DNA from 2 places in the Micromonospora sp. L31 genome. Region 2 is predicted to be linked to the other one. Evidence: riboswitches for the same ligand, from Rfam matches in the RefSeq annotation. Region 2 holds a riboswitch; the other holds the start of a gene.
What was found. Region 2 has a riboswitch for cyclic di-AMP ahead of ACTMS9_RS07595 (coiled-coil domain-containing protein). Riboswitches for the same ligand answer to the same signal wherever they lie in the genome.
Positions count from the first base shown of each region.

Region 1 (5,223 bases), on a different contig from region 2:
TCCGGACCACCGCCTCGTCCCGCTCGCCCAGCGCGGTCCACCCCACGACGGTCAGCACGGCGGTGCCGGTGGCGACGTAGAAGAGCCAGGCGGCGAAGCGGTCCGCCAGCGCCTGCGCCCGCCCGCCGGACTGCTGCGCCTGTGCCACGAGGCGCTGGATGCCGGCGAGGGTGGTCTGGTCGCCGACGGCCTCCACCCGAACCCGGATCGCCGAGTCGGTGGCGACGGTGCCGGCCACCACCCGGTCCCCGACCGTCCGGGAGACCGGGCGGGACTCGCCGGTGACCATCGACTCGTCCAGCTCGGCGGCCCCGTCGACGATCCGCCCGTCGGCCGGCACCCGCCCACCGGGGCGGACCAGCACCACGTCGGCCACCCGCAGGCCGCTCACCGGCACCCGTTCGGTGCCGCCCTGCGGCCCGACCCGCTCGGCGTCGTCGGGGAGCAGCGCGGCCAGCGCCGCGAGGGCGCCCCGCGCCTGCCCGACGGCCTTCATCTCCTGCCAGTGCCCGAGCAGCATGATGGTGACCAGGGCGGCCAACTCCCACCAGAAGTCCAGCTCGAAGGCGCCCAGGCTGGTGGCGAGCGAGGCGGCGTACGCGACGCTGATCGCCATCCCGATCAGCAGCATCATGCCCGGGGCCCGGTCGCGCACCTCGCGCACCGCGCCGACGAGGAACGGCCAGCCGCCCCACCAGAAGACCACCGAGCCGAGCACCGGCCCGACCAGGGACCGGCCGGGGAACTCCAGCGAGTAGCCGAACCACTCCATCACCATGTGGCTGGTGGCGACCACGGGCAGGGTCAGCGCCAGGCAGAGCCAGAACCGGCGGCGGAACATCTCCGGGTCGTGGCCGGCGTGCCGGTCGTGCCCCCGGTGCCGGTCCGACCCCGGGTGCCGCGCCGGTCCGGCGTGCTGGTCCATGCCCCCACGATGCCCGGTGAGCGCGCTGCCGACGGCACGAACCGGGCGGACCCGCACCGAACCTGGCTACGATTCACCGGCCATGACTCGCCATCCGCCGCTGCTGCCGCCGGCCCGCGTACCGCGCCGGGCTCGGCCGCCGTCAGCGACCGCCCGGGCGGGTCGCCACGCCGGGCGACCGCGCCGTCCGATCGCGCTGGGTGACCCCGCCGGCACCCAGGGCCCACCCCGGGGTACGCGGCCCGCCACGCGCGTCCCGCCGGTGAACCGAACGGCCGGCTGACACGTACCCCGCCCTGGATCGTTGGGAGACTCGCAATGGGCGCCGACCACACCCGTCCCGCTCCGTCCGCCCCATCGGGGGTGCGGCGGATCCTCGTCGCGACGGTGGTCCCGCTGTTCGTCGTCACGGTGATCGCCGCCCTGGTGCTGTGGCCGCGCGACTCGCGGCAGGCCGACGGCGGCGCCGAGCCGGCACGCCACCACGGCACGGTGACCCGGGTGGTGACCGAACCCTGCCCGCCGACCCCGGAGGCACCGCCCGGCGCGGCCGAAGGGCCGTGCGGGACCGTGACGGTCCGGGTCGAGCAGGGCCCGGACAGCGGCCAGCAGGTGGAGACACCGGTGCCCGCCGGTCCGGGCGCGCCCACCGTCGCGGTGGGCGACGAGGTGGTGCTGGTCCAGCTCGCCGACCCGGCCGACCCCACCGCCACCAGCTACCAGATCGCCGAACACCAGCGGGGCAAGCCCCTGGTGTGGCTGGTGGCGCTCTTCGCGGCGGCGATCGTGGCGTTCGGCCGGCTGCGCGGACTGGCCGCACTGGCCGGGCTGGGCGCCAGCTTCGCCATCCTGCTGACCTTCGTCGTACCCGGCATCGCGGCGGGCGGCTCGCCGCTGCTGATCGCGATCACCGGCTCGGCGCTGATCATGTTCGTGGTGCTGTACCTGACCCACGGGATCACCGCGCAGACCTCGGTGGCGGTCCTCGGCACCCTCGGCAGCCTGGTGCTGACCGGACTGCTCGGCAGCCTGGCCACCGCCGCCACCCACCTGACCGGGTTCGGCAGCGAGGAGGCCACCACGCTGTCGATGTACCAGCGTGACGTCGACCTGCACGGGCTGCTGCTGGCCGGCATCATCATCGGCTCGCTCGGCGTGCTCGACGACGTCACCGTCACCCAGGCCGCCACCGTCACCGAGCTGGCGCACGCCAACCCCGGACTGTCCCGGACGCAGCTCTACCGGGCCGCCACCCGGGTCGGCCGGGCGCACATCGCCTCCACGGTGAACACCATCGTGCTCGCGTACGCGGGCGCCTCGCTGCCGCTGCTGCTCCTGCTCACCGCCGACAGCCGTCCGGTGAGCCAGATCCTCACCAGCGAGTTCCTGGCTCAGGAGATCGTCCGCAGCGCGGTGGCGACGCTCGGCCTGGTCGCCGCCGTACCGCTGACCACCGCGCTGGCCGCGCTGGTCGCCACCGCCGGTCGTGGCCCGGCCGACGATCCGGCCCGGGACACCGGACCGGCACCCACGCCCCGCCCCTCCGCCGACCGGGACGCGGCGCTCGAGGCGCTGAGCGCGTCGCGTCCCGGCGGACCGTCCACCCCGGCCCCCGCACGGTGGCCCGACCCGGAAAGGAGCACGGACACCGCATGGTGAGACTCCGCTGCGTGACCGACGCCGACGCGGAACCTGACGAACGCGTCACTCGTCACGCATCGCTACGACGAAATAACGCTTTTAGTCGGGTTCTGGACGTAGATCCCCGGTACGACTCTCGGGTAACCTCGCTGCCGGTCACCGCCGAAGGCGCGCAGCGGCGCCTGCGGTACCGCCGCCCAATCGCCGCGAGGCGAGCCGGGGAACCAGGTACATGGGGTGAATCCGCGCGAGCGGTAGGGGCCACTTCCGTCCCGAACCCGTCAGCTAACCCGGTCGGCGGTCGACGGAAGGGAACACTGTGACGGCACCCCTGCGCCGCTGGTTGACTCCGGTGGTGGCCGTGTTCGCCGCGCTGGCCATCCTCGGCGGGCCGACAGCCGCGATCGCCGCGCCCTCGACCCCCACCCCCTCCGGGCACGAGGAGGACGGCGAGCCCAAGCTGCTCACCGACGTCATCGAGCTGCGCAACCGCGAGTACTCCAAGGCCAAGACGCAGCTGGAGAAGTCCAAGAAGCGCCAGCAGCAGCTCGGGCTGGAGGTGCGGCGCGCGCAGGACGAGCTGGCGGCGTTGCAGCCGACGGTCTCGCAGATCGCGGCGCAGTCGTACCGGACCGGCCGGATCGGCGCGGTGGCGATGCTGCTGGAGAGCGACGCCCCGGACTCGTTCGTCCGGCGCGCCGCCGCCCTGGACGAGCTGAACATGGTCAACGCGCAGAAGCTGGCCAAGGTCACCGCCGCCAAGAACCGCGCGGAGCAGGCCAAGCTGGCGCTCGACGCCGAGGTGCGCGAGCAGCAGAAGCTCACCAACGACATGGCCCGGGAGAGCCGGGAGGCGGAGAAGGCCCTCCAGCTGGTCGGTGGCCGGGGCTTCACCGGCGGCCTGGTCGACGCGACCTCGCCGGTCGCCCGGATCGGCCCCGGCCGGACGGCCGACGGCGGCTGGCGGCCCGAGTCGCGCACCGAGAACGACCCGACCACCTCCGGCACCATCACGCCGCGCACACTGCACGCGTACAAGGAGGTCCGGCGGGCCGGCTTCACCCGGTTCGCGGGCTGCTACCGGCCAGGTGGGCCGTGGGACCACCCGAAGGGCAAGGCCTGCGACTGGTCGTTGCAGCGGAGCGGCTTCGCGCCCTGGTACAACAACGACACCCGGATGTACGGCAACAACCTCGCCGCGTTCCTGATCCGCAACGCCGACCGGCTCGGCATCTACTACGTGATCTGGAACCGGCAGATCTGGTTCCCGGCGACCGGGTGGAAGTCGTACAGCGGACCGTCGAACCACACCGACCACGTACACATGTCGATGCTCTAGCGCGACGCGTACCGAACGAGGGCCGTCCCCGGTGGGGCGGCCCTCGTCGCGTGCGGGGGGTTTCAGCCTGCGACGGCGGTCGCCCGACCGTCGGCCTGGGCCGGCACGACGCTCGGCACCGCGGCCACCGTCCGCACCTCACCGGCGCTAAGCCGGTACGACATGCCAACCACCGCGCACCGCCCCTCGGCGACCGCGGCGGCCAGTACGGCGGAGTTGCCCAGCAGCGCCTCGACGGTCTGCGCGATGTGGATGTCGACGATCCCGTCAACGTCGTCGACGCCCTGCTCGGCGGCCCGCTGGAGGCTCGGTACCACCGCGTCCACCACCGCCCGCAGGTGCCCGACCGGCGGCGTGCCGGTCCGCGCGGCGTCCCGGGCGGCCTGCACGGCCCCGCAGGAGTCGTGGCCGAGCACCACCACCAGCGGGGTGCCCAGGACGCTCACCGCGTACTCGACGCTGCCGAGCACCTCGGGGCCGGCGGTGTGCCCGGCGGTCCGGACCACGAAGAGGTCACCCAGGCCCCGGTCGAAAATGATCTCGGCGGCGAGGCGGGAGTCGGAGCAGCCGACGATCACCGCGAACGGGTGCTGGCCGTCGGCGACCGCCGTCCGGTGCAGCGAGTCCTGGTTGGGGTGGCGCTGCGCGCCCGTCACGAAGCGCCGGTTGCCGGCGTGCAGCTCGGCGAGCGCCTGCGTCGGATCGGTCAGGGTCATTGCCTCACCTCGGTCCCTCGCGAGATCGGCCTGGTCATACCCGGCCGGCGACGGAGGCGGCCTCGCCGCCCACCGTCACACGCAGCGAAAGATACGTCAAGGGATACGTGATACGGATTTCATACATTACCGGGACGTGGGCAGCGTGTTTCGCCGCCGTGTCCCCGGGCCGTGCCCGGACGGCTCCGGGTGCGCGGAGGCCAGGGCGGAAATGCCGGCCGGCTGGCCATACGATGACGGGCATGGCGACGACTGCGCAGAACGGGAGCACCCGGAACTGGACGTTCCTCACCAACCACGCGCACGTGCTGCTCGCCATCGCCCGCAACCCCACCGCCCGGCTGCGGGACGTCGCCGACGAGGTCGGGGTGACCGAGCGCGCCGCGCAGGCGATCGTCGCCGACCTGGAGGCCGGCGGCTACCTCCACCGCACCCGGGTGGGTCGGCGCAACGAGTACACGGTCAACCCGCGCGGCCACTTCCGGCACCCGGCCGAGTCCGACCGCCAGGTGGGGGACCTGCTCGCCCTCTTCACCGGCGAGCGCGCCGAGTCCACCTCCTGACGACCGCTCTCATTCTGGGCGCCCGGACCCGCCCGTCGC
Region 1 covers NZ_JBQHDC010000001.1:602,541-607,763, reverse strand. Annotated here, with positions in the region: gene ACTMS9_RS02970 (copper-translocating P-type ATPase) at 1-925, opposite strand, end outside; gene ACTMS9_RS02965 (YibE/F family protein) at 1,244-2,584, shown strand; cyclic di-AMP (ydaO/yuaA leader) riboswitch at 2,751-2,881, shown strand; gene ACTMS9_RS02960 (coiled-coil domain-containing protein) at 2,886-3,905, shown strand; gene ACTMS9_RS02955 (carbonic anhydrase) at 3,968-4,621, opposite strand; gene ACTMS9_RS02950 (helix-turn-helix transcriptional regulator) at 4,855-5,184, shown strand.
Region 1: another riboswitch for cyclic di-AMP. It lies ahead of ACTMS9_RS02960 (coiled-coil domain-containing protein); the one in region 2 lies ahead of ACTMS9_RS07595 (coiled-coil domain-containing protein).

Region 2 (5,223 bases):
CGGACCATGACCACCGCGACGCCGCGGGCGAAATCGTCGTCGTCGTCATCGTCGTCGTCCCCGCCGCCGCCGAAGCCGCAGGCCAGTACGAGAGCGAGCAGCGCACCGACACCGGCCAGGCCGAGCAGTCTCTTGAGCATCGATCGTTCCTTCCGTCGTGGTGGAACCCTCGCCCGCCGACCCTATGCGGGTGGGGCAACTCTGGGGGATCGGCGCGCGCACCGGGGCTCGCCGGGCGGGCCGGGTACGGAATTGACTGGACGGGGCTCGCTACCCTGGGTCGGTTGGAGCGGCCGAACCCGGTCGCTCGTTGGGATGAACGGGACCAGGAAAAAACTCGGGGAAGAAGGGTCCGGTCCCTCCGGATCCGCGAATTGCTCATCCCGGGGGGTGGCGACCGAGGCCGTCGGAGGAATACTCTCGGTCGCGGCCCGCGTACTGATGAGGCGCCCGTGGACGGGCGAGTGGAGGTGCTCGCGTGAGCCTGTCGATCGTGAAGTCGGTTCTGCCTGGTGGTGTCATGGAGATCGCTCCGCGAGGGGAGATCGACGTCGACACCGCGTACGAGGTGCGTGAGGCGATCGCCGAGGTGCTCGCGAAGGGCCGTCCGTCCCGGATCGAGCTGAACATGCGACTCGTCACCTTCATCGACTCCGTCGGTATCAGCGCGATGGTCGCCGGGTTCCAGACGGCCGAGGTCAGCGGCGTCAAGCTGGTGGTCACCGAGCCCAGCCGGTTCGTCCACCGGCAGCTCTGGGTCACCGGTCTGCTCGGCCTCTTCGGCGCGCCGGAGCCCTACTTCGCCGGCGCCGCGGCCCCGACCCCCGAGGTCCTCCCCGGCGCCTGACGCCGGCCTGGTGATCCACTCCATGTCGCCGATGTGGCGGTGAGCCGCGCCCGCGGACCGCGCCACGTCGCCGGACCGGCGGTCGGCCACCGTCATCTGCACCTGGCCGAAGCCGGCCAGGGTGCCTCGGCGCACGCCGCGCAGCCGCCCGTGCGGCAGGTCCGGGGCGTTGACGTTGAGCACGCTCTCCACCGGCCCGGCGGTCAGCCGGGGCAGCAGGTCCAGCGCCACCCGCGCGGCGGTGTCCCAGTGCCGCTCCGCGTCACGTACCCGAGCGGTGTCCCAGTGCCGCTCCGCGTCACGTACCCGGGCGGCGGCGGAGACCGCGGCGCCGCCGCTGACGGCGGTGGCCTCGCATGCCGCCTGCGATTGCCAGCCCGGCCGTCGTACGGGACGATCGGGCGACCGACGAGGGGTGGAGGGCGGAGTGGTCCGGCGGGAGTCGTTCAGCTACACGGTGCAGGCGCGCTGCTCACGGGCGGACGCGGTGGCGCTGTTGAGCGATCCGGCCCGGCAGGGGGAGCTGCATCCGCTGATCGTCCGGGTGCGCCAGCTGCCGACCCGTCCGGGCGCGCGGGCCAGCTACGCCATCACCGACCGGCTGGAGCTGGGGCCGCTGCGGTTCCCGGTCACCTACCAGGCCGACGTGCTGGTGGTCACCGACGACGAGATCGTCACGGTGGCCCGGCAGCAGCCCGGCACGACGGTGCGCAACCACACCCGGCTCCAGGAGGAGGGCGACGTGCTGCGGATCGACGTGGAGATCACCCTCTCCGCGCCGGCGCCGCTGTTCGGGTACGCGTTCCGGCAGGCCCGTGCCGCGCACCTGGGCCTGGCCAGCCGCCTCGGCGCGGTGCTGGACCGGGAAGCCGACGGCGGCCCGGTCCCGAACTGACGCCCCCGTCAACTCAGCGGCGGCCGACGGGTGTCGCCGCCGTCCGGCGGGGCGGCGGGACGGCCCGGCGGTTGCGGCCCCACGGCTTCCAGGTGGAGATCACGGTCATGGTGACCAGCAGGCCGGTGGAGACGGCCGGGGCGACCACCACGTCGATGCGCTGGTGTGCGGTGGCGTCCGGTCCGGCGGCGGCGCGCAGGTTCGGCGTCAGCGCGAACAGCACCAGGCCGATCATCACCGTGGTGAGCACCAGCTTGACCACCACCCAGCGCCAGCGCAGGAGCCCCCAGGGGGTCAGCAGCGCGCTGGTCACGCCGACCACCCAGACCAGCACGCTCAGCGGCGCGAAGAGCCACGTCGCCACCAGCGCCGCCGCCGGGTAGACCACGCCCGGGTCGGCACCGCGCAGCCCGGCGATGCCGAGGGTGAGCAGCACGAGGTCCGCGCCGAGCCAGCCCAGCGCGGTCACCAGGTGCAGGGTGAGCAGGGTCTTGCGGCCGTCGGGGGAGAGTCGGGTCATGCCTCGATGCTCGCCCGGCCGTTGCGCTGCGTCGTGGGCCGGGCGACGACATCCCGGGTACGTCGGCGCGCGTACGGCGGGGCCCGTCCGCCTCGGACGGGCCCCGCCGCCGGTCGGTCAGTAGACCGACAGGTGCACGTGGTTGGTGTGGTCGCTGGACGGGTCCCCGCCGGCCCCGCTGTACGACTTCCACCCGCTGCTGGGCAGCCAGATCTGCCGGTACCAGATCACGTACAGCACCCCGAGCCGGTCGGCGTTGCGGACGTGGTACGCGGCCAGGTTGTTGCCGTACGTCCGGTCCCCGCCGGTCGCGTCGCCGCCGAAGCCGCTCTTCTGCGCGGCGAAGTCGCAGGCCCGGCCCTTGGGGTGCTCGCCGGAGCCGCTGGGGCGGTAGCAGGAGACGTACCGGGTGAAGCCGGCCGCCTGGCTCTGCTTGAGCGCGTTGAGCATGCGCGGGGTGATGCAGCCGTTGGCCGGGGTCGGGTCGTTGACGCTGCACGACTCCGAGGGCCAGGACCCGTCGGGGTTGCGCGGCGCCGGCCGGGCGTTGGCGGTGGAGGTGCCGGCGTTGGAGCCGCTCCCGGTGCTGGCGGCGGGCTTGTCCGCGGCGGCCACCGCGAGCGCCCGCTCGGCCTGTTGCTTGCGCTTGGCCATCACCGCGACCTGCTTGCGCTCCTCGACGATCTCCTTGTCGAGCGCGGCCCGGGTGCGGGTGGCGTCGTCGCGGGTCCGGAGCAGGTTGCGCAGCTCCCGGTCCTCGTTGGAGGCGACCGTCTCCAGCGCCGCCGCCCGGTCCAGGAAGCCTTCGGGGCTGGAGCTGTTCAGCAGCGCCGACACCGGCCCGAGCCGCCCGGTCCGGTACGCCACGCCGGCGATCTCGCCGACCTTGCCCTGCCGGACGGTCAGCTCCGATTCGATGGTCTTGAGCTGGTTGCCGAGCTCCTGCTGCCGCTTGGTGGAGCGTTCCAGCGCGGCCTTGGCGTCGATCCAGCCCTTGCTGGCCGCGTCGAGCTGGGCGCGCAGCGCGGGGGTGCCGCCCTCGGGGTCGCCGGGGGCGGCGAGCCGGGTGGCGGGGGGAGCGGCGGTCGCCGGGACCGGCGCGGACGACACCCCGAGGGCGAGCGTCGCGACGACCGCGGCCGCCAGCCGTGCGGTGGTACGTCGTACGTGCATGCACATGTCCTTCCGTCAGCCGCCGACCGGGTTAGCTGACGGGTTCGGGACGGAAGATCCCTACCGCTGACGCGGATGCACCCCACGAACATGGTTCCCCGGCTCGCCCTGGCAGGCGATTAGGCGGCGGCCACCGCCGGCACCGGAGGGTGCCGCCTGGCGGAGGCCGGGACCGAGCCTACCGGTACGGGTGTGACACCCGCCCGTTTCGTGACTGAGGGTACTGGAGTGAATCCTGGTGTAGGTGACACAATGGGACAATAGGTGTCCGATTTCGTCACCACTCGACCTGCCCGCAGGCGCCGGGGGCGGCCCCCGGCTCGATCTGGAGGGTGGCGTGCTCGATGTGGAAGTCCTCGTGCAGGGCGGTGCGGGCGGCGGCCAGCACCGTGCCGACCTCGGCGCCGGGGACCATGGTGAGGTGGGCGGAGGCGACCTCCATGCCGGAGGTGAGCGTCCAGACGTGCAGGTCGTGCACCTCGGCGACGCCGGGGACGGCGGTCAGCCGGTCGTGCACGGCGGTCACCTGCAGGTGCTCCGGGGCGGCCTGGACCAGGATGCGTACCGCCGCGCGGCCGAGTCGCCAGGTGCGGGGGAGGATGAACAGGCCGATCGCGACCGCCACCGCCGGGTCGGCCCACCACCAGCCGGTGCCGGCGATGAGCAGCGCGGCCCCGATCACGCCCAGCGAGCCGAGCAGGTCGCCGAGCACCTCCAGGTACGCCCCGCGCAGGTTGATGCTCTCCTGCGCCCCGGGACGCAGCAGCGCGAACGCGACGAGGTTGGCCAGCAGGCCGAGCACCGCCACCGCCAGCATCGGCCCGGTCCGCACCTCCGGCGGGTCGCCGAACCGGCGGACCGCCTCGATCAGCACGTAGATCGCCACCCCGCTGAGCAGGACGGCGTTGGCGAGCGCGGCCAGCACCTCGAGCCGGTAGAGCCCGAAGGTGCGCTGCGGGTCCCGGTCGCCGTGCCGGGTGGCGGTGATGGCGGCCAGCGCCATGCCGATGCCGAGCACGTCGGTGAACATGTGCCCGGCGTCGGAGAGCAGGGCCAGCGAGCCGGTGCCGAACGCGGCGACGGCCTCGACCACCATCAGCGCGGCGAGCAGCGCGAAGGCCGCCCAGAGTCGCCCCCGGTGGCGGTGCGCCGCGTTCGTGACCGACCCGTGGTGGTCATGACCTGCGCCCACGCCCACACCTTCCGTCGCCCTGGCGGCCCGAACCCAATCTATGCTCACATCGCTATGTATGCAACTAACCCCGCACGCCTTCCCCCACCTTCAAAGAACGAGTGGCCGCCGCGCCCGGTACAGCCACTCATTCTCGGAACGTGCCCGACCCCGGGGCGGGGTCAGGGGGTGGGGTCGATGGTGGTGAGGCGTTGGGTGGCGCGGGAGAGGGCGACGTAGAGGGTGCGCACGCCCGAGCCGGGGTCGGCGCGGATCTCGCTCGGGGCGATGAGCACGACGCCGTCGTACTCCATGCCCTTGGCCTGGAGGCTGGTCACCACCTGGAGCCGGGAGCCGCCGCGGCCGCCCAGCCAGCCGGCCACCTCGTCGCGGCGCGGCACCGGCGTGATCACGCCAACGGTGCCCTCCACCTCGGTGAGCAGCGCGTCCACGGCCTGCACGGTCGCCGCCGGCAGCCGGTCGGCGGCGACGGTCAGCGCGACCGGCTCCACGCCGGTGGAGCGGACCGCCGTCGGCAGCTTCAGGTCGGGGTAGAGCCGGCGGATCTCCGCCGCCGCCACCGCGAAGATCTCCGCCGAGTTGCGGTAGTTCGTGGT
Region 2 covers NZ_JBQHDC010000002.1:219,366-224,588, forward strand. Annotated here, with positions in the region: gene ACTMS9_RS07575 (hypothetical protein) at 1-140, opposite strand, end outside; gene ACTMS9_RS07580 (STAS domain-containing protein) at 479-847, shown strand; gene ACTMS9_RS07585 (SRPBCC family protein) at 1,275-1,742, shown strand; gene ACTMS9_RS07590 (hypothetical protein) at 1,756-2,262, opposite strand; gene ACTMS9_RS07595 (coiled-coil domain-containing protein) at 2,380-3,435, opposite strand; cyclic di-AMP (ydaO/yuaA leader) riboswitch at 3,440-3,571, opposite strand; gene ACTMS9_RS07600 (cation diffusion facilitator family transporter) at 3,713-4,627, opposite strand; gene ACTMS9_RS07605 (HelD family protein) at 4,789-5,223, opposite strand, start outside.